3 regions of the Alteromonas australica genome follow, and region 3 is predicted to be linked to each of the others. Evidence: predicted binding sites of a transcription regulator. Region 3 holds the regulator's gene; each other region holds the start of a gene.
The links. Region 3 encodes FNR, which switches genes on or off when oxygen is low (the NO sensors DNR and NnrR bind a similar motif). Its sites were predicted from a motif close to TTGATCTAGATCAA; they were not measured.
Positions count from the first base shown of each region.

Region 1 (6,866 bases), 220 kb from region 3:
TTTCTACCCGTATTTTCAAATAGCTCAACGCCAATGGCATGTTCTAATTTTTGCACAGCATGATGCACACTGGATTGGCTTTTATGCACCACAGCGGCCGCTTGATTAAAGCCTCCTGCGTCCACAACCGCCTTAAACATGCGCCATTGTTCCAACGTTGATTTTAGCATGGTTTAACTTTCTCAATTCACTGCGGGGATTAGGGGGTTATACCATATTGAAACTGGCCTTAGTAAGCGTTAATCGGTTACTGCTGCAATAATATCGTCCACCGCACAAGTGACTACTGAAACTTGCTCGTAGCCCATAAGCATGAGTTGCTCTGCCGCCAAAGAGGCACGCACCCCAGACGCGCAGTGGATATATATAGGCCGATCTGCTTCTTTTACAAGTGCCAGCATCTTCATCTCTAAAATGCCTCTTGGAATGGCCGTTGCTTTATTTACCGGTTTTTCGGCCACTTCACTGGCTTCCCTTACATCTAAAAGTAACCCTTGATTTTTCTCAATCTCAAGCGCCGCTTCTTTGGCAGTAATTCGACGAATAGGTTTCTCAATATTTTTTAATCGAGTAGGGATATCTATTAGCACGTAAAATCTCCTATTTAGTATATAATGATAATATTATATATAACATTTGATGGAAAAGAAGAACAGCACTGTCAAGGTTAGACAGTCAATTTGGGCTTTTCGATAAACCTTATATACTTTAGTATAATGCATTAAGGGGTTTCCCCAATGAAAAATGAGAACATTTTATGCTAGCGACTCTAAAGCTCGACCCTTCAGCAATGCATCAACATGCAGCAGATGCTGAGCAGTATTTAAAGCAAATTGCTAATAAAACCCGTTTGATGATTTTGTGCAATTTGCTGGAAAAAGAACGATCTGTAAGCGAGTTATTGGACGTGGTAGATGTTTCACAGCCTGTGATTTCTCAGCATCTGGCCCTCTTACGGGAAGCCGCATTGGTGGCCACAAGAAGGGAAGGGCAAACGATTTATTATCGTCTTGCTGACGAACGTGTTACCCAAACGATGGCGTTACTTTATCAGTTTTTCTGTGCGTCAGAAGAGGCGCTGGCTGAATAGACGAGATTGCTGTTCTCGCCAAATTCGTTTTTCATGAGTAAATTGGCAGTGAATAAAGGCGGCCACGAATCGCTAGCCGCCTCTCAAGGCTTTATTTAGCAATTTGATGGACGATATCGGCAATGTATTCACCATTACCAAGTTTATCAATGTCAATGTCGGGGCGAGCCATCAGTCCATCGTGGTCTAATTTCACACTGACTCTGTGAGACGACCAATCAATTTGAAGAATATCCGTGGGCAAGAGGGCTAGTTTTTTTCCACCCGGTAACCAATTGTTGGTGTCTACCACCAATAACCGTATTGCCCAATTTCGGGTGTCGACGACAAAATCACAAATGTGCCCTACATTGTCATCTGTGGTGGCTACCTCGTAACCTGAGACTTCGCCACAGGCGCGAAGATGGTTTTCTTTATTTGCTGACAAATCTTCTCGGGCTTCGTCCATTAATTTGGGGTCGGCGAGTTCAGTCGGGTGAGAAAAGTCGCCCCAGGCGCCGGGCCCTATCCAGTAATAACCATAGCCGAAATAGCGGAATAACGTTTCTTCATATTCTCTGGACACCGGCTTGTGTTCATCAATGGTTGGGCTGTTTTTAAGTGTTTCGGCGTCCATGGCCACATCAATCGTGTCATGATCGCGATTAATGATGGATACCGATATAGGGGATATGACCACTTTGCGACTCAGTGGTAGCCAAGTATTGGTATCAGCAACCAAATAGCGTATTACAAAGCTATCATCATCAAACAAAATATCGCGTATGCCGCCAATATCCTTGTCTGTTGCATGAATCGAAAAATGTTTTAACTGTTTGTAAGTTACCATCATCGTTGCGTCTCCTTTGCCTGCGGCTGGGGTAATTCGATGTCGACCTACTTTTCATTAGGGGAAACTGTCACGTTATCGCCTAACTAAAGTGTAGTCCTTCAAAGTAGATATAAAAAGCTATATTGGTTTGTTCGGCAAGATGATTGAGACAGATCAGAATTTATCGAAAACTACGGGAGAAAGGAGACGTGCTTTACCGTTTATTACTAAGCGATAAAGCACAACGCGCCGTGAAGAGGCCGGTTTAGGCTACGTCAAACTCTTCATCGGTATAATCGTCATCGTAATCAGATTGATTACTGGCGCTGCTATGCAAGGTATAAAAATGTTTTTTGCCACGAGAGAGCCTTACATACTTTGCCCATGCTTTTTCGACAGGGTTAATGGCTTCTGCACGCCCAGAGATAAAATCCACGAAGTGTTTCTCATCTTCTGATTCGGCTTGTAGCTCACCGGTTTCTAAAGCATTGAGGGTTCTACCATAAAGCGAGAGTAAGTTCGCTTCACTAATACTGAAATCACCCGACTTTTTAAAGCCGTAAGGAAACTTCACACGGTCAATAAAAGGTTTTGCAGAGGTTCGAATAGCTATGTTGTTCATAACAGTTCCAGCGTAAGTTGATGTACAAGCGCACTTTTAAGCCAAAACTCATTTAAGTTGAAACAAAACTTTTTTTTCTTATCAATAAAAAATTTTGTTGCAAGGATTGCCACGGCGTTTATTTACCATCATACACCTACGGTATTAGTATGGAGTGAGATTTTCCTTGGTTTAAGTTTATGAAATTAATGAAGTAATTTGTTTTCCTCTGCCGCTGTTTCGGTATCGTGGCTATACGCTAGATAGCGTGGGAAGTGGCATTTTGCCTTCGCCAGACGTGGTCTGTTTTGAAATTTCATTTTATTAAAATTTATTGTCGAAACGATGATAAATATTCGTTTTTCATTTGAAGAGCAAAGCGAATAATGAAGGGGTGTTAATTACCAAGAGATGACAATGAGTAAAGACTATCGTTACCAACGTGAAGAATGGGACTCGGTAGAAGACGAAAGCTTCCCATCTAAGCGCAGCGCAAAACGTCATGACCACGTTAAAGCGAAGCAAAAGCGAGACGAACAGCGTCGAGAAAAGCTACGTAGATTACAATCGGAGAGCTTTTAGCCTACTTGATTGAAATTTGACTAAACACACTGCGGATCGCAGTGTGTTTCTGTGCTTTTTGGTTTACATCACGTATTATCTGTGACAGTTTACTTTCATCAGTTCTACGGTTATGTAAGAAGCATGGACATTCGCTTTCTCACCACATTTATCGAAGTTGCTAATACACGTCATTTTGGCAAAGCAGCGGAGAACCTTTATCTTACTCAATCTGCAGTAAGTGCGCGTATTAAATTGCTCGAAGAGTATTTTCATTCCACGTTATTTATCCGGCAAAGAAACAGTATTCAGTTGACTCAGTCAGGTGAAAAGTTATTGCCCTATGCCCAGCAGCTTTGCAGTACCTTGAATGAAGCTAAGCAAGAACTGCAAATTCAATCTTCTGAGTACGTCGTTTGTGGCGCTACCCAATTGGCTAGCGAATTAATTTTGCCATCAACACTTAAAGCGTTACACGCTGATTTTCCTGATTGGTCGGTGAAGGCGGAAGTGCTGACGTTAGACAGTTTGTCTCGGCAGCTGCATGAGCGGGTGACCGATTTAGCTTTTTCCACGGAACCGCTAAAGTCAGAAGAAGTGAACAGTCAAATACTGTTAGAGAAACCTTTAGCACTGTATCGCGTGGGTGATGCTCAGGCCGAGGTCAGCGCGAGTGACTTTGTGGCCATCGACTTTGGCAGTAAAGCGAGAGATATCCTGCTAACACTTTACCCACAATTGCGAGATGCAAAATTAAGAACTAATTCACTCACCTTGGCATTAAATAATTTATATGCTGAAGGCGGCATTGCCGTGTTACCTGAAGATGCCTTTGTGCATCTACCCGCGCAAACGCCGATAACGAAAATTCAGTCACTGGAAAATATATCATTGAAGGTTTACCTTCATACAATGAAACAGGTTCGACGAGTAGGCTTGCAAGGCCTCATCGACGGTATCTCGTCTATTAATCCAGCCTAACTATTAAGAGATCCTTATGACTCATCCTTTGCTTGAAAAAAATGCGTTTGAACGCTTAGAAGCCAGTTTACAGCAAATTAAAAACGCTAAAGAGTTGTTTATCCTAAAAGATGAGCACGGCTGCGTTATGCTAACCACAGATGAAGAAGACGGCGTACCAGTATGGCCTGATGCCAGCTTAGCGGCGCTGTGGGCAACGGAAGACTGGTCGGATTGTGAAACCATGGCTATATCTACCCAAGATTTCCTAACGAAGTGGGTGCCAGGCATGACACAAGATGACCTCATGGTGATGGTATGTCCTGTGCCCGGCGAAGAGGGCGAAGTGATTACTCCTGCACACTTTGCTGAAAAAATTTAATGATCTGCTGATCTCCCTGATCCGTTTAAACCCCAACGGCAAAATGGACGACACGGAGGGAGTATGTTTGTTGAACAACCCACAATGGCGAGCTTATTTGGGCAGCTTGGGCTAGATAGCAGCGACCAAGCTATTGACCGCTTTATCGAGCAACATAAAGGGCTTAACAAGAGTCAGCACCTGAACGAGGCGCCGTTTTGGACGCCGAGTCAGGCTGCGTTTTTAAAAAATGCGATTGAAGACGATGCCGATTGGGCCGAAGTGATAGACCAACTTAATGTCGCTTTGCACTAGTCTGTTTGATTACGCCTGATTTTGCGCGTTTTCAAGGGCGTTTATTTTGGCTTCCAAGTCTGTCACCAGTGATTTCACGTGGGAAAGTGACTCTCGAAGCTCCGCGATGGTTTCAGCTGCATCTGGGGCTCGTGATGGGGTTTCGTCAGCGGTGAGCGGTTGGGAAAACAGATGTCGGTAGCGCACCTCCCGTTTTCCTGCTTCTTTCGGTAATGCGCAAATAAGCGGGTTAGGTTGGTAGGCGATAAGGCTGTTGATGGTGGATTCCACATCACCAACATCACTAAATTTAGCGAGTCGTTGGCATCTTCCCCTTAACTCCCCTGGCGTTTGAGGGCCGCGAAGTAATAACTCGGTGATAATGGCCTGCTGGAATTCGCTCAATTTAAGATCGCCAAATTCGGTGTTACAAAACCGATGGGCATATTTGGTCACGCGGCTGCCAAACCCAGATTCTAATTGAATTAATCGCTTTGCTTTTAAACTGTCTAAGGTTTGAATGATATCGTCTTCAGAATACTGGGTCACAGGAAGGCGATTACTTTTCTGATTGCAGCCGTTGGTCAAGGCATTGAGTGACAAAGGGTATTGCTCGGGAGTTGTAACAGATTTCTCTAACAGCACGCCAATAACACGTGCTTCATTTTCAGTCAGTGTTATCGTCATAGGATAATCCACGCCAATTTATTTATAGTGCAGTGTAGCAAAAATTTTATCACATGCTAGCTTATCGGTGAGGCATTCATAATGCATTTTAGTCAGCGTAATACAAATGCAATCTGGAATGCGGTGGTTGCCTATTCTGTTATGGTATTTTTCATCCTAAGATGATGGGATTAAAGGAGTAGTTTGGGTTTGTTATCACCGAAAAAAGAGGACTTTTGGTTTTTACCATTAGGGGGCACTGGGGAAATTGGAATGAACCTTAACCTCTATGGCCACGATGACAGTTGGCTAATGGTAGATTGCGGGGTGTCGTTCGATGAACCTTTGATCCCTCAGTACAAACACAATGGCGATAGTGTTCAAAATCATCATCGTATTGTGGCGGCTGATCCTACCTTCATTGTGGAACAGAAAGACAAATTAGCGGGTATCGTTATTACCCATGCTCACGAAGATCACGTGGGTGCAATTCCGTATTTGTGGGACAGATTCAAATGCCCCATTTATACCACATCGTTTACCGCAGAAGTGCTAAGACGAAAGCTCGCACAAACTAAACTCGCCAATAAGGTGCCCATCGTAGAGGTTTCTCATCGCGGTGCAATGCACCTGGGGCCGTTTAGCGTAGAGTGGCTGGCAGTCACTCATTCATTGCCTGAACCTTATGCACTAAAAATTAGCACCTGTACTGGCACAGTACTGCACACAGCTGATTGGAAAATTGACCCTCAACCTGTGACAGGGCAGCCATTCGATAGCCAGGTGTATAGAAACTTAGGTAACGAAAATATTCTCGCCTTAGTGGGTGATTCCACCAATGCCGTAAAACCTGGTTTTTCGATTTCTGAACGAAACTGTTATGACGGGTTGTTAAGTACAGTGAAATCACAAACTGGCCGTGTGGTAGTAACCTGTTTCGGTAGCAATGTGGCGCGCTTAATTTCATTAGCTAAGGTGGCGAAGAAAACCGGGAGGTACATGGCCCTGTATGGGCGCTCTCTGGTTAATATGTACGGTATTGCGCGCCAACAGGGGATATGGCCAGACGATTTGCCCCTCGCCGATGCCCATCATCTTGGCTACCTTCCCCCTCAGGAAGTGTTAGCGGTGGCTACGGGCAGTCAAGGTGAGAAAAACACCGCGCTAGCTCGCATGGCAAAAGATGTCCATCCGCAAATCGCATTAGATAAAGGGGATACGGTGATTTATTCTTCCATTGTCATTCCAGGCAATGAAGAAAGCGTTGGGAGACTCAATAACGCCCTTAAAGCGCGAGGCATTGGTGTGATATTAAGTGAGGAAAGCCAGTTACCCGTGCATGCCAGCGGCCATCCTTGCGCCGAAGAACTCAAGTTGATGTACCACTGGGTGAAACCGAGTATCGCTATCCCCGTGCATGGTGAACGCGAACACCTATTGGCCCATGCCAATATTGCAAAGCAAAGTGGTGTGACTAAGCATTATGTTGGCGAAAATGGCGACCTCTACCGTTTAGCCCCGC
Region 1 is NZ_CP008849.1:2,488,613-2,495,478, reverse strand. It holds gene EP13_RS11060 (LysR family transcriptional regulator) at 1-170, opposite strand, end outside; gene EP13_RS11055 (rhodanese-like domain-containing protein) at 240-590, opposite strand; gene EP13_RS11050 (ArsR/SmtB family transcription factor) at 758-1,090, shown strand; gene EP13_RS11045 (PRC-barrel domain-containing protein) at 1,182-1,922, opposite strand; gene maoP (DUF413 domain-containing protein) at 2,167-2,523, opposite strand; gene EP13_RS19305 (hypothetical protein) at 2,920-3,084, shown strand; gene EP13_RS11035 (LysR family transcriptional regulator) at 3,208-4,044, shown strand; gene EP13_RS11030 (DUF2750 domain-containing protein) at 4,061-4,405, shown strand; gene EP13_RS11025 (DUF2789 domain-containing protein) at 4,469-4,699, shown strand; gene EP13_RS11020 (YceH family protein) at 4,709-5,365, opposite strand; gene EP13_RS11015 (ribonuclease J) at 5,618-6,866, shown strand, end outside.
Region 1: the regulator FNR is predicted to act here: its motif matches at 2,066-2,079, upstream of EP13_RS11045 (PRC-barrel domain-containing protein).

Region 2 (6,866 bases), 1.5 Mb from region 3:
CCGATGAAGTTAGAACTTTAGCTGCGCGTACACATCAGTCCACGTTAGAAATTAACGACATCCTGGAAAAAATTGTCACCGCTATCCAGCGCGCAGGGGCTACCATGAGTTCGAATCAAGATAAGGCGCACTTTTCTGTTTCGTTGGCTAACGAGTTGGTGGATAGCCTGACCGAAGGAGAAGCCACTATTTCATCTTTGGTTGCGGTTAGCCAAGAAGCGGCAACTCTGGCATCACAATCTCAGCAGCAAGTTGAAAACGTTAAAGCCGTGGTTGATAAATTCAACGGGTTAGGGAGCGATATTTCCGGTAATAACGAACAAGTAGAAAAGGCATCTGGTACCTTGATTCAATTAGCCAGCAACCTCAATATACTCACTAACAAGTTTAAGCTTAGCTAAAAAAAATGGGTCTCAACTGAGACCCATATCAATTAATGATGTTCGTTTTCACTTTGCTGTTCCGCGAAAATCTTGGATTTCTTTTTGATTTTACATCCTAAGATACGCTGTGCATTCTTACGGCCAATATAATGAGCGACTGTATAGGGGTGTGCACGCTTGAAGAACCGAGAAAACGGATGGAGAACGTTGACCATTTTATGCTCCTTCTGTATAAATAGTGCCCCAAATAAAAGATAGTATTATTACAGTTTAATGTCAATAGTTATTATGGATAGAGTGAAAAATGAGATGCATGTAACAATTTGCTTACATTTAAGGCAAGTTTCCACTTTATCCTTAAAATTTTGTAATGGCTGGGACGAGAAAAAGATCAAAAATTGAAGAAAGATCGCATCTTCACACACACAAAAGTGCGTAACAAAAATGATAAATGGTGAAAAGAGTAAGCACCACTTCATTTTAGTGATGCTTACTATATAGGCAAAGTATATAAGAGGAAACGCGCCTTTAGGCTATTTATTAATAGTACGAGAGCTTTTCCGACTTGCCTGAAAATATCTTATATACCATAGCGGTGTAGGCTAAAATGCAAGGTACCACAATCACCACGCCTACAAGTAAAAAGCGTAAGGAGTTTGCGTCACTCAATGCGTCTGTGATGGTCAGTTTACCCGGAATAACAAAGGGGTAGTAACTTATTCCAAACGCACTAAAGCAAAGAACAAAGACTAAGAGGGCGATGAAAAACGGCAGCCATTCTCCTTTGCCTTTCGCCTCTGGAAGTTTTTTCAGTAGCATGCCGCACAAAGACAACAGTGCAAAACAAGCGACAGGAATGGCCATTAACACATAACCCCACGGCGCTGATAGCCATAGCTCCCTGACTTCGTCGTGCAGTGTTAGGTTTGCGATACTCACCGCGACAATGCCTATAGATAAAACACCTAATCCGCGTTTTGCCCAATAATAGGCCTTTTCTTGCAATTGATTTTCCGCTTTTAAAATTAACCAACAACTGCCAATAAACGCGTAAGCAGCAGTGACACCCAATGCCGCTAACAGAGCAAACATCTGCGCCCATAAATCGCTGCGTAGCCCAGTTACATATATCCCCAACATATAACCTTGCGCTAAGGTGGTTAGCAAAGAGCCGTACTTAAATGCTAAATCCCACTTGCGTTTATTAACCTGAACCACTTTTGCGCGAAAGTCGAAAGAGACACCGCGTAATATTAGGCCCAGTAGCATAAAGGTGGCCGGTAGATACAAGCTCTGTAGTACCTCACTGTGTGCTTCAGGAAACGCAAAAAGCAGTAACCCAACCGCCAATACTAACCAGGTTTCATTTGCGTCCCAGTAAGGTCCAATGGAGGCAATCATGTCATCTCTAAATTTTTCATTTCGAGGGGGAAGCAATACGCCCACCCCTAAATCGTAGCCATCTAAAATGGCGTAAAGCAGCACCGCTAAACCCAGTAATCCAATATAAATATTACCTAAGGCGTCGGCAGAAACATTTTCAAATACCATGTGGCCTCCTTATGTATTTGCTGGGGACATTTTTCCGGCTTTCGCCATTTCTCTTTCTTCAGTAGATATTTCTTCAATTTCTACTGCTCGACGGCACATCAACATTAACGTTCCCATATAGGCAAAGAGTAAAACCGTATAAATAATGGCGTATAAGGAGAACGAGAGCACAACGTTTGCCGGGGGTAACTGAGTTACCGCATCTTGAGTACGAAGCACGCCGCTCACTAAATAGGGCTGGCGACCAATTTCAGTAACATACCAACCTGCTAAGGTGGCTATCCAGCCACTAAAGGCCATACCGGCAAAAGTGCGCTTCAACCAAGTGGGCAAGGTTTTATTACGTAGATGATAAAGGCTACCTAACCAAGACACGGCGAGCATTAATAGGCCCATGCCCACCATGACTCTAAAGCCAAAGAACACTGGTGCCACGGGGGGATGTTCTCCTTTAAACTCATTTAGCCCTTTGATTTCACCCTGTAATTCGTGAGTAAGAATAAGACTAGCGCCGTAAGGAACGGGTATTTCAAAGTGATTTTCCCTGCTTTCTTCATCTGGAATAGCAAATAGGAGCAGAGGCGCACCCTCGGTGGTTTCCCACAACCCTTCCATGGCGGCCACTTTCTGGGGCTGGTGCTCAAGCGTATTTAGCCCGTGCATGTCACCGGCAAAGATTTGTAATGGAATAAGCACTGCCGCAGTATAAGTGGCCGTTTTAAGAGCTAACTTAGGTGCAAGTTTATCGTCGCCCTTTAACATTCTATAGGCAGACAAACCGGCGATTAAAAAGCTTGCGGTTAATCCAGACGCCAACATCATGTGAACAAATCGATAGGGAAAGGAAGGGTTAAAAATAATCTCTTTCCAGTTAGTGGCATACACGACGCCATCAACCATTTCAAAGCCTTGCGGGGTTTGCATCCAGCTGTTCAGCGCCAGAATCCAAAAGGCAGAAGTCGTGGTACCTAACGCCACAATCAGTGTGGAGGCGGTATGGAGCCAGTTCGGCACACGGCGTATGCCGAATAGCATAATACCTAAAAACGTGGCTTCTAAGAAAAAGGCGGTGAGGACTTCATAACCCAATAAAGGGCCTGCCACATTGCCGACTTTTTCCATAAATCCTGGCCAGTTAGTGCCAAATTGAAACGACATCGTCACGCCGCTCACCACACCAAGCGCAAAGCTTAATGCAAACACCCTTACCCAAAATCGGTACATACGCATCCATACGGGATGCCCTGAGGTATTTGAACGTAATTTAAAATAGAAAAGAAACCAGCCCATTGCCATGGTGATGGTAGGAAACAGAATATGAAAACTGATATTTAACGCAAATTGTAATCGAGACAGCAAGAATGCATCCACAGATAGCCCCCTTAGTTAACGCTGTTTTTGCCCGGTAATAACTTGTCCTTTAGCTCAAGCATACGACCCACGCCAGATCCCAGCTTCATCAGCGTGTTTAACTTCTCAGGCCCCAGGTGCTGAAGTTCTTCAGACCATGCCGTAATTGATTCGAGTAAATCGTGAATTTCGTTCAACTTTTGTTGCGCGTTCGCCTCTTTTTCATTCGCGGCTTCATCAAGCAGCAAGTCCCTCAACAAACTCATCGTGGGGTCAATTTCTCGCTTGCGACGTTCTTCAAACACACGATTCGCCAGTGTCCAAATATCGCCAGCGGGAATGAAAAAATCTTTTCGCTCGCCAGGCACCAAATGTTGCTTCACCAATCGCCACGACTGTAACTCTTTTAGTCCCATGCTGGTGTTACCTCGCGAGATGTTGAGGGCATCCGCAATTTCTTGGGCAGAAATGGGCTCTTCATTTAGCACAATAAGCGCTAAAATTTGCCCCACGGTACGGTTAAATCCCCAGCGACTTCCCATTTCACCGAAGTGCATCACCGCAGACGTAATGAGTGGTGTCATTTTCATAAGAGTTGTCCTGTATGAAGTTTCAGAAATTACTGAAAGTTTATGCCGCTTATTGATCCAGATCAAGTTAATTTTATTTTCAGTTGCGGTTTATGCTGGGATGTTCGCTGTAGCAAAAGCGGGTTGAAGTGTATTTGGGGTGCGCATAGCGGGGCAGGTGACCATATGCGTGGTTAAATGGAAATCCTTGATATAACAAAGCCATTCATTATTGAATGGCTTTGTGCTTAGCTTTGTACTTAATTTGCACCCCTGCTGACATTAGCGTAGGGCAGACACAGATTACTGACCCGCACCTGTGTTCTGATTGTTCTTATGAAGTTTAGACCATGTATTTGGCATCAGTCCGGTGCTATCGGTTTGTATCGCAAAGAGTTTGCCCGTGGCGTCTGAAGCAGATAAATCAGAAGACGACAGCCCACCAATATACAAAATGCCGTTACTGTCTATGGCGGGGGATGACCAAGTCACATTTACCTCTAAATCAACCTGCCACTCTAATTCGCCAGCGGGATTATAGCTGTATAGGTAATCGGTTTCCGAGGCAAAGTAGACGTTGCCATTGTCGCCGATGGCGGGTGAAACGTAGATATCCCCTGGAATAGCCACTTGCCATTTAACGCTTTTATCGTTCATGTCTAAGGCGTAAAACTCACTGTTTTCATTACTTTTTGTACCAAAATAAAGGGTAGAACGGGATTCATCTATGGCCACTGATGAGCGAATATGTGGGGCCTCAATCACATCAGGCGTGCCTAATTCGAAACGCCATCTCAACGCTAAGTTATCGTCAAAGCTGTACAAGATGCCAGCTTCTGAGCCAAAGTAAATATTGTTATTTGAATCGATGGCTGGTGTGGAAAGGACCAGATCATATTCGAATGTTTCTGCGTCTTTGAATTCACCTAATAAGGTATAGTCAGTTAAATTCAGCTTGAGCACTTTGCCTTCATCAAAAAACACTAATTCCCCGTTATGGTTTACCGCGCCGTTCATAAATCTGTCTTGTCGCTCGCTACAATGACATAAGCGCTCATAAAGCACGTCGCCAGTAGCGGCATCAAATGCGTAAATATCTAACCCGGTATAAATAATCTGATTGTTATAGGCGACAACTTTGGATAGTCCAGAACCGGTTTGATTTGGGTAGGTAGACACCCGTTTACGCCAAATCTGTGCGCCGATAGAATTTAATGCAATGAGATCGCGATAGGCTTTAGTGAACTCACCGGAACGTTTCTCTACGAGTACATAAATAGTATCGTTATGCACCACGGGGCTTGAGCGAACTTCCTCTCCGTTTGGCAGCGAGTGTTGCCATAGTATACTGCCATCTACGTTATAGGCTGCGACAACATCGTTACCCGCAGAAGGGTTTCGTACGTTTTTAGCTGTGCCCACGTATAAGGTTTGTTCGTCGGTACTTAGCGCCACCGATGAATAATACGCGAAGCTAGCCACAGGGAGTTGAGTGTCCCATACCAATCTAGAAGGCTCGGCGGGGACGTTGGTGTCATTACCATCGTTGTTGCCTGAATAGCCCGAATCACGACTCCCGCTGTCTCCACCGCCACCACATGCTGCAATCAGGGTGCTCAATATCGCTACCTTGATAATGTGACCAATCGATTTCATTTATTCGTTCCTTCTTATCTTAGAATGTGCCGTTTGTAGAGGTTGATTTTTCTGCGGTATATCTGTGAAACTCACTCAGCGTGAAGGTTTTTACCGTCAGCGTATTAGGCGTACCGCAAAGAAAATTTGACGACACAGTTAATCAAATCCTAAATGATGAATCCTTCCTTAAATCGCGCAATCTTGAACTACATTTCTTTGGTAAAGTGTAAAAAATCCCCGCGCGAAGAATCTTCTTCATCTTGCACGTAGGATGAGTAAACCTATAGCGTCGCATCAGTATCGCAACCTGCGGCGTAAATGTTTGAATATACGTTCTCTTACTTGCCGTAAAAGGCGTTGAAGTTACCTTCCACAGTCAGTCTTTCAATATCTTTTACGTTGATGACGTGATTTTAAAAAGCCTTTATAAATTCGCTGTTCCTGTGCAGTTTCTGCACATTTCATCTGTACTCTTGTTTGTCACACGTCGTTAATAGGTGAGATAATCATGGTGAAGAAAGGTTTGCAGGCAAGTGCTCTGGTGGTCGCGAATGTACTTTTGTTAAGTGCTTGTGGTGGAGGAGGTAGTAGTACAGACACGGTGGACTCTGTCTCTATAGTCGACGACTCAAGTGGCACAGATGACAACAGTGGAACCTGTGATAACCCTGTTACTTCATTGCCCACCATATTTTTAGAGTTCAATACCTCACCTAACGTCACTGCAGTGCTTTCATCGGATGGTTGCTACGTGACAGTTGAAGCCAATGGTAAACCTAATCATACGTCTTCATACTGGGATTCAGGCAACGAAAGCGGGCTTTATGTCGAGCCGGAAGATCCTGAGTTGTTTGACCAACGCCGTTCACCAGGTGACATTGAAGACTATATTAATGTATTTACATTAACTGTACCCATAGAGCCAGCGTTGGCGAGTTCCTCATCGGCCACGCCGTTAGGCGCTATTGGTATTGCCACTAGCGGCGCACCTATTTTTAATGACTCGGAAGGAAACGGTGATGTGTCTCTTGGTGTTATTCAAGGTTTCGATAGAAACGGTGCGCATACCGGCCCGCAAACTTATCACTATCATTTAGAGCCAGAGGCGATTTCATACGATGATGATAGTCTGGTGGGCATTATGTCTGATGGCTTTTTCATTTATGGTCGACGCTGTTATTCAAGTGTCGATTACCCCACCGATTTGGATGAATCTAACGGTCATACCGCCATAACTCAATTCACCGGCTCAGACGCTGAAGATGCCGAATACCACTATCACATATCTGGTGAGCAATACCTTAACGGCGATTACTACCTTATTTTTCCAGGTAATTTCCAAGGTACGCCTAACGGTGTCAATTAGGCGGTGACG
Region 2 is NZ_CP008849.1:3,776,638-3,783,503, reverse strand. It holds gene EP13_RS16460 (methyl-accepting chemotaxis protein) at 1-401, shown strand, start outside; gene EP13_RS16455 (cytochrome d ubiquinol oxidase subunit II) at 924-1,934, opposite strand; gene EP13_RS16450 (cytochrome ubiquinol oxidase subunit I) at 1,944-3,305, opposite strand; gene EP13_RS16445 (GbsR/MarR family transcriptional regulator) at 3,317-3,874, opposite strand; gene EP13_RS19160 (outer membrane protein assembly factor BamB family protein) at 4,157-5,509, opposite strand; gene EP13_RS16430 (YHYH protein) at 6,000-6,857, shown strand.
Region 2: the regulator FNR is predicted to act here: its motif matches at 3,927-3,940, upstream of EP13_RS16445 (GbsR/MarR family transcriptional regulator).

Region 3 (6,866 bases):
ACTACCCAATGACAGTAAGCAAATCTTTGAAACCCAGATTTTAGGCGACACTCGGCAGCTGTGCTGCCCAGGGTGTTTAGCAGTGGCACAAGCCATTGTGGATAACGGCTTAGAGGATTACTACCAATTTAGAACAGAACCCGCTAATAAGTCGGATGACAGCATTTTAAGTACACTCGATGAACTGGCTGTTTATAACGATCCCGCCCTACAAGAAGACTTTGTTTTTGATGAAGGTCACTACAAACAAATTCAACTTACCTTGGAAGGAATAACCTGTGCCGCCTGCGGATGGCTAATTGAAAAGCAATTGAGCAAGGTAAAAGGGATTAAGCAAGTCGCCGTAAACGTACAAGAACGGCGAGCATTAGTGACGTGGCTAGATGAAGACATTAAGCTTAGCCAAATTATGGCCGGCCTTAAGCGCATTGGTTATCACGCCTCGCCCTTTCAAGCCGACGAACACGAAGCCAGCTACAAACGAGAAGAAAAAGCCTTTTTAAAGAAACTCGGGTTAGCAGGCATCATGACGATGCAAGTGATGATGCTTATGGCCGGATTGTATTTCGATTGGTTTGGTGCCATTGAACAAGAAACACGTCAGTACTTTTATTGGGTGGCGCTTACCCTTACCACACCTGTGGTGCTTTATTCTGGCAGCAATTTTTACTTAGGTGCCATTAAAGCGTTAAGTGCAAAAACCGTGAACATGGACGTGCCTGTTACCCTTGCCGTATTTGGTACTTATATTGCCGGCCTACGAGCCACCTTGCTTGAAACCGGCGAAGTGTTCTTCGAATCAATCTGTATGTTCATCTTCTTATTACTGCTTAGCCGTTTTTTTGAGCACAGAAGCCGACATAAGGCAGCCCAAATCTCTGCCAATATGACGCAGTATATTCCGGTATCAGCAACAAAAGTGAATGCAGATGGCACATTTTCGAATTGTTTAGCCAAGCAATTAAGGCCAGAAGATATTGTTTTTGTAAAGGCTGGCGAGACCATTCCGGTAGACGGTATCGTGCTGGAAGGCACCGCTTCTGTGGACGAAAGTATGCTCACCGGCGAGTTTAATCCGGTGAATAAACGCCCTACTGCTAGTGTTTACGGTGGTACCGTTGCCCAAGATGGCGCATTAACCATTAAAGTCACACAAAGCCTAAAACATGCGTTGGTTAATCAAATTGTCCGTTTACAGGCCAGCGCTATGGCCTCCAAACCCAAAGCCGCGTTGCTGGCAGACAAGTTCTCTCGATATTTTGTAAGCGCCGTATTGGTAATCTCAGCAGCCACCTACGGGTTTTGGACATTTGTGGGCAATGAAGATGCCTTCTGGATTACCATTTCCGTGTTGGTTGCCACATGCCCTTGTGCACTCGGTTTAGCCACGCCCTCGGCACTCACTTGCGCGGTGGCCAAGCTAAATAAACAAGGCATTTTGCTAAAGCGTGCTGATGCCCTTGAGCAACTCAATGACATTGACACCATTGCGTTAGATAAAACCGGCACCCTTACACAAGGGAAGTTTTCCATTCAGACGGCGTGGTTTGCAGAGGGTGTAGATAAAACCACAGCGATGGACATTGCCGTAGCACTTGAAGCGCGCTCAGAGCACCCTATTCAACAAGCATTTACAGGTAAGATTAAGCACAAAGTATCAGACTTCGAAGTCACGCCAGGAGGCGGAATTAGCGGAAACGTGAATGGCAGTGCATTTTCCATGGGATCTGCTTCCTATTGTGGCGTATCACTCCCCGCCAATTTGCCGTTCGTTGCCAACGTGCTACTGGTGTCTGGCAAGACGCTAATAGCGGCGTTTTTAGTCAGTGACAAGTTACGTGATGACACGCAAGCCACATTAGATATGCTAAGCCAATATCAGTTGATGGTATTAAGTGGTGACACCCAAGAAAACGTGAATAATATTGTTAACACCCTGCCTATTCAACGTGCCCTTGGTGGCCTGTCCCCGGAGCAAAAGTTTGAAGAAGTACAAAAGCTTCAACAGCAAAACAAAAAAGTCCTTATGATGGGTGACGGGATAAATGATGCGCCAGTGCTTGCAAGTGCAGACGTGGCTGTTGCAGTGGGTAACGCCACCGATGTGGCAAAAACGGCAGCCGATGTCATCTTGCTGGGTGATAGTCTTTTATCCGTGCCACAGCTACTTAATGTTGCCCTAAGTGTTAAACGTAAAATTAGACAAAATATCGCGTGGTCTGTAGGTTACAATATTTTGATTCTTCCCTTTGCCATTGCCGGTGTGTTGTCTCCCTGGATGGCCGTTGTGGGTATGTCTCTCAGCAGTATTATCGTAGTAACCAATTCAACACGACTATTAAGTAAATAATTAATATGAGTATTATCTACGTTCTTATCCCTATCGCCATTATTATTGTTGCAGTGGCCGTGGTTATCTTTTTTTGGGCGGTACGCTCGAATCAATTTGAAGATTTAGACCGCCAGGGTTACAGCATTTTATTTGATGATGATTTATCGCCAGAGGAAAAAGCCTTGGCTGAAGAACGCAAAAAAGTGCAACAAAATCAGGAAAACGATGACAGAAATTAATCTGTTGTCAGCATTTCTCATCGGTATTGCTGGGGGCGTACACTGCGTTGGCATGTGCGGTGGTATTGTCGCTGCGCTTCGTTCGGTTACGCCTAGCCATAAGCCCGCGTTTCCTTTTACCCTCGCCTACAACCTTGGTCGTATAGCTAGTTACACCTTAGCTGGTACAATCACAGGTGCCATGGGGCAAATTGCCCGCCACTATATTCCTGTCGCATCTTATGTGCTTTCGTTACTCAGCGCTTTAATGCTGTTGGCCTTAGCCTGTTATTTGGGAAAATGGTGGACAGGCTTAACCCATGTTGAGGCCCTAGGGAAAGGCATATTTAAACGTATTCAACCTTATTCCAAACGCTTTCTCCCCTTTAAAACCCCTTGGCATGCGTTACCGTACGGCTTTATTTGGGGCTGGTTACCTTGCGGACTCGTGTATTCCACCCTTACTTGGGCATTAGCATCAGGGACAGCGGTGGACGGTGCTGCCATTATGTTTGCGTTTGGCTTGGGCACTTTACCTACATTACTCGCGGCAAGCACGGGGGCGGCTTACATTGTGTCTGCTTTCCAGCAGCCAAAACTTCGACAAACACTGGCGGTTTGTATGGCCTTATATGCAATTTATTTAATTTATCGCGCATTTTAGCCGCTATCGTAGTAACATTTACGTAGAGTTTACCAGTTTAGGTGCGGTTATTATGAGCAAAGGAAGCGAGTTTTCAATTCACTGCCAAAATTGCAGTTTTAGTCATTTATGTTTACCCGTGGCGCTGAATAAAACAGAAATTGAGTCGCTAGACGACATTATTGAACGAAAAAAGCCCCTGCATAAAGGCGACGCGCTGGTAAAAAATGGCGATGTATTTCATTCGTTATTTGCTGTACGCACCGGTTCTTTCAAATCCTTTGTCACTAACGCTGATGGTGAAGAGCAAATTACCGGCTTTCATTTTCCTGGCGACATCATCGGCTTTGACGCCCTTCGTAGCCAAAAGCATCAAAGCTATACCCAAGCGCTTGAAACCGCGATGGTGTGCGAACTCCCCTACGAAACATTAGATGAAATGTCGGTGCAATTCCCCAAATTGCGCCGCCAGATCATGAGCTTTATGAGCGCTGAAATTAAGCAGGATCATGATATGATCATGTTACTCAATAAGCGTTCTGCCGAAGAAAGGTTGTTATATTTTCTGGCGCATCTTTCTGGCCGTTTTGAAGAGCGAGGGTTCTCCCATCGTGAGTTTCATTTAACGATGACAAGAAACGAAATAGGCAACTATTTAGGGTTAACCATTGAGACAATAAGCCGTTTATTAAGTCGCTTTCAAAAAGAAGCGATCATTCGCGTAGACGGCAAACTTATCACTATTCTCAATTTCGACGCATTGGACAGTAAACTACAAAATGTCACTGTACCAACGATTGCCTGTACAGGTATCTGATATTTTGTAATCGCTTTGATCTAAAACAACTTACGTTTTTACAAATAGGTATTACACTTACATCATAACTATCGCAAACGATGAAGTTCGGAGGGGTTATGATTAATTATCAACACATTCTCGCTGTTGTAGAACTGGAGAGAGACACCCAGCCCGCCCTCAGTCGCGCTCAAGAAATATCTGACAAAACAGGCGCAACGATCACCGCTATGCTGGTGGTATACGATTTATCCTATGATATGACCACCATGTTAAGCCCGGATGAACGTGAGGCTATGAAAGACGCCGTTACCAAAGAGCATGCAAGCTGGCTGTCAGAACACTTACGCCAACTTGGCTTTTCCCACATAGACATTGTGGTTCAGTGGAATAATCGCGCTTTTGAGGCAGTGATTCACCATGTTATTGATAACGATATTGATTTAGTAGTAAAAGCTACTAAGCGTCACGATGATCTCGCCTCGGTTATTTTTACGCCAACCGACTGGCATTTACTGCGTAAGTGCCCTAGCCCGGTGCTATTAGTAAAAGAGCATGATTGGCCAGAAGGTGGCCAAATCATCGCTGCGGTGAATGTGGGTTCTGAAGATGACGAACATAATCTATTGAACGATAAACTGACTGTGATTGCCAATGATTATGCAAAGTTACTGAACGGCAATGTCAATCTCGTCAACAGTTACCCTTCTACACCGTTAAATATTGCGATAGAAGTACCTGAATTTGACCCTGACGCTTACAACAACTCGGTAAAACATCATCACCAAGCTGAAATGGCAGGCCATGCAAAAAAATACGGTATTACCACAGCAAACACCTATGTAAAAGAAGGCTTACCAGAAAAAGTCATCCCCATGGTAGCCAAAGATATTGACGCGGAATTAGTGATAATTGGCACCGTCGGGCGGGTGGGACTGTCGGCAGCACTAATTGGCAATACGGCAGAACACGTGATTGACGAACTAGATTGCGACGTGCTGGCCGTAAAACCTGATGGTTTTGTATCGCCGTTAGCGAATAAAAAATAGCGACAGCCCATTATCTGCACATTGCGCAATAATTTCGTTAAAGCGGGTTATTGTGTTTACTAGCATGGCTCATAAAGTCGACTTTGTTGTATAATGGCGGCTTTCGCAGTAACCAAGCCAGTATTATTATGAGTGCAAATATCAGCAGTGCAGATGTTGCTAATAGCCCATCGCAAAGTAAACAAAAATACAACCTAAATAAGCTTCAAAAACGCTTACGTCGCAACGTGGGTAAGGCCATTGCTGATTTCGGTATGATTGAGCATAACGATAAAGTCATGGTGTGCTTATCTGGTGGAAAAGATAGCTACACCATGCTAGATATCCTCATGTTTTTGAAAAAAATTGCACCCATTCATTTTGATATCGTGGCGGTTAATCTCGATCAAAAACAACCTGGATTTCCTGAGCATGTCCTACCGCAATACTTAGATAGCTTAGGGGTAGAGTATAAAATTGTTGAAGAAGACACCTACTCCATTGTAAAAGACAAAATACCTGAAGGTAAAACGACCTGCTCGCTTTGTTCTCGCTTGCGCAGAGGGATTTTGTACCGTACGGCGAAAGAACTAGGCGCAACAAAAATTGCCCTGGGTCACCACAGAGACGACATGCTTGAAACCTTCTTTTTGAACATGTTTCATGGCGGCAAGTTAAAATCTATGCCACCTAAACTAGTGAGCGACAATGGCGAGCACATTGTTATTCGCCCCCTCGCTTATTGTAATGAAAAAGACATTATCAAATATTCCGAGGCTGCTGAGTTTCCCATTATTCCCTGTAATTTATGTGGCTCGCAAGAGAATCTGCAGCGTCAGAATATTAAAGCCATGCTACAAGACTGGAACAGACGATTTCCAGGGCGAATTGAGTCTATGTTTAGGGCATTACAGAATGTGGCACCTTCCCATTTAGTAGATAAAAACTTATACGATTTTAAAAGCATCAAGACGCAAGATGCGCCGGTGGCAGACGGTGATATTGGTTTTGATCCTCCTAGCTTTGATACTCAACCCACTGCTGAAGAAGAAAACGATATTCACATAGTGAACATGACGGAAGCAAAGTAAATGAAGATTGGCTTAGCACTAGGCGCTGGCGCCGCAAGAGGTTGGACCCATATAGGTATTATCCAAGCGTTGGAAAAACTCGGCATAAAAATCGATGTGGTTGCTGGGTGTTCAATTGGCGCTTATGTCGGTGCTGCCTATGCAAGCGGCAAGTTAGAGGGGCTAAAAGAGTGGTCTTGTTCCCTAAGCGATTGGCAAGTATTAGCGCTTATGGGTGTTGGTTTACGCCGCGGTGGCTTGGCAAGTGGACAAAAAGTATTCGACAAATTGGCGTCTGAGTTTTGTGCAGAAAGCTATGAAGAAATGAACAAACCCTTTGCGTCGGTAGCCACAGATTTATATACCGGCCGTGAAGTCGTGTTCAACTCAGGTCCTGTGGGAAACAGTATTCAAGCTTCTTGCGCTATTCCCGCTTTGTTTTCCCCTGTACCTTATGAAGACAGATGGCTGGTTGATGGTGCAGTGGTAAATCCAGTGCCCGTGAACCTTTGTCGTCAATTGGGCGCTGATTTTGTCATTGCGGTTAACTTAAACGCCGACTTTAGGCCACTTAGGCTAGAAAAACTGCGCCAAGACCATGAAGAAAACCAACGTAAAACCGAAGACTTCTTCACCAAAAGCCAAAATGTTTTAAAGCAGTGGTTTTCACCAGATAGCAAACGAGACGATAAAGATACAGAAGCGCAAACCGATGATTCACTTGCCGCAGAGGTTATTGAAAAAGTCGAAGAAGAACTCACAGAGGTACCGGTAAAGGT
Region 3 is NZ_CP008849.1:2,267,863-2,274,728, forward strand. It holds gene EP13_RS09945 (heavy metal translocating P-type ATPase) at 1-2,350, shown strand, start outside; gene ccoS (cbb3-type cytochrome oxidase assembly protein CcoS) at 2,356-2,571, shown strand; gene EP13_RS09955 (sulfite exporter TauE/SafE family protein) at 2,558-3,214, shown strand; gene fnr (fumarate/nitrate reduction transcriptional regulator Fnr) at 3,267-4,010, shown strand; gene uspE (universal stress protein UspE) at 4,109-5,038, shown strand; gene ttcA (tRNA 2-thiocytidine(32) synthetase TtcA) at 5,167-6,108, shown strand; gene EP13_RS09975 (patatin-like phospholipase family protein) at 6,109-6,866, shown strand, end outside.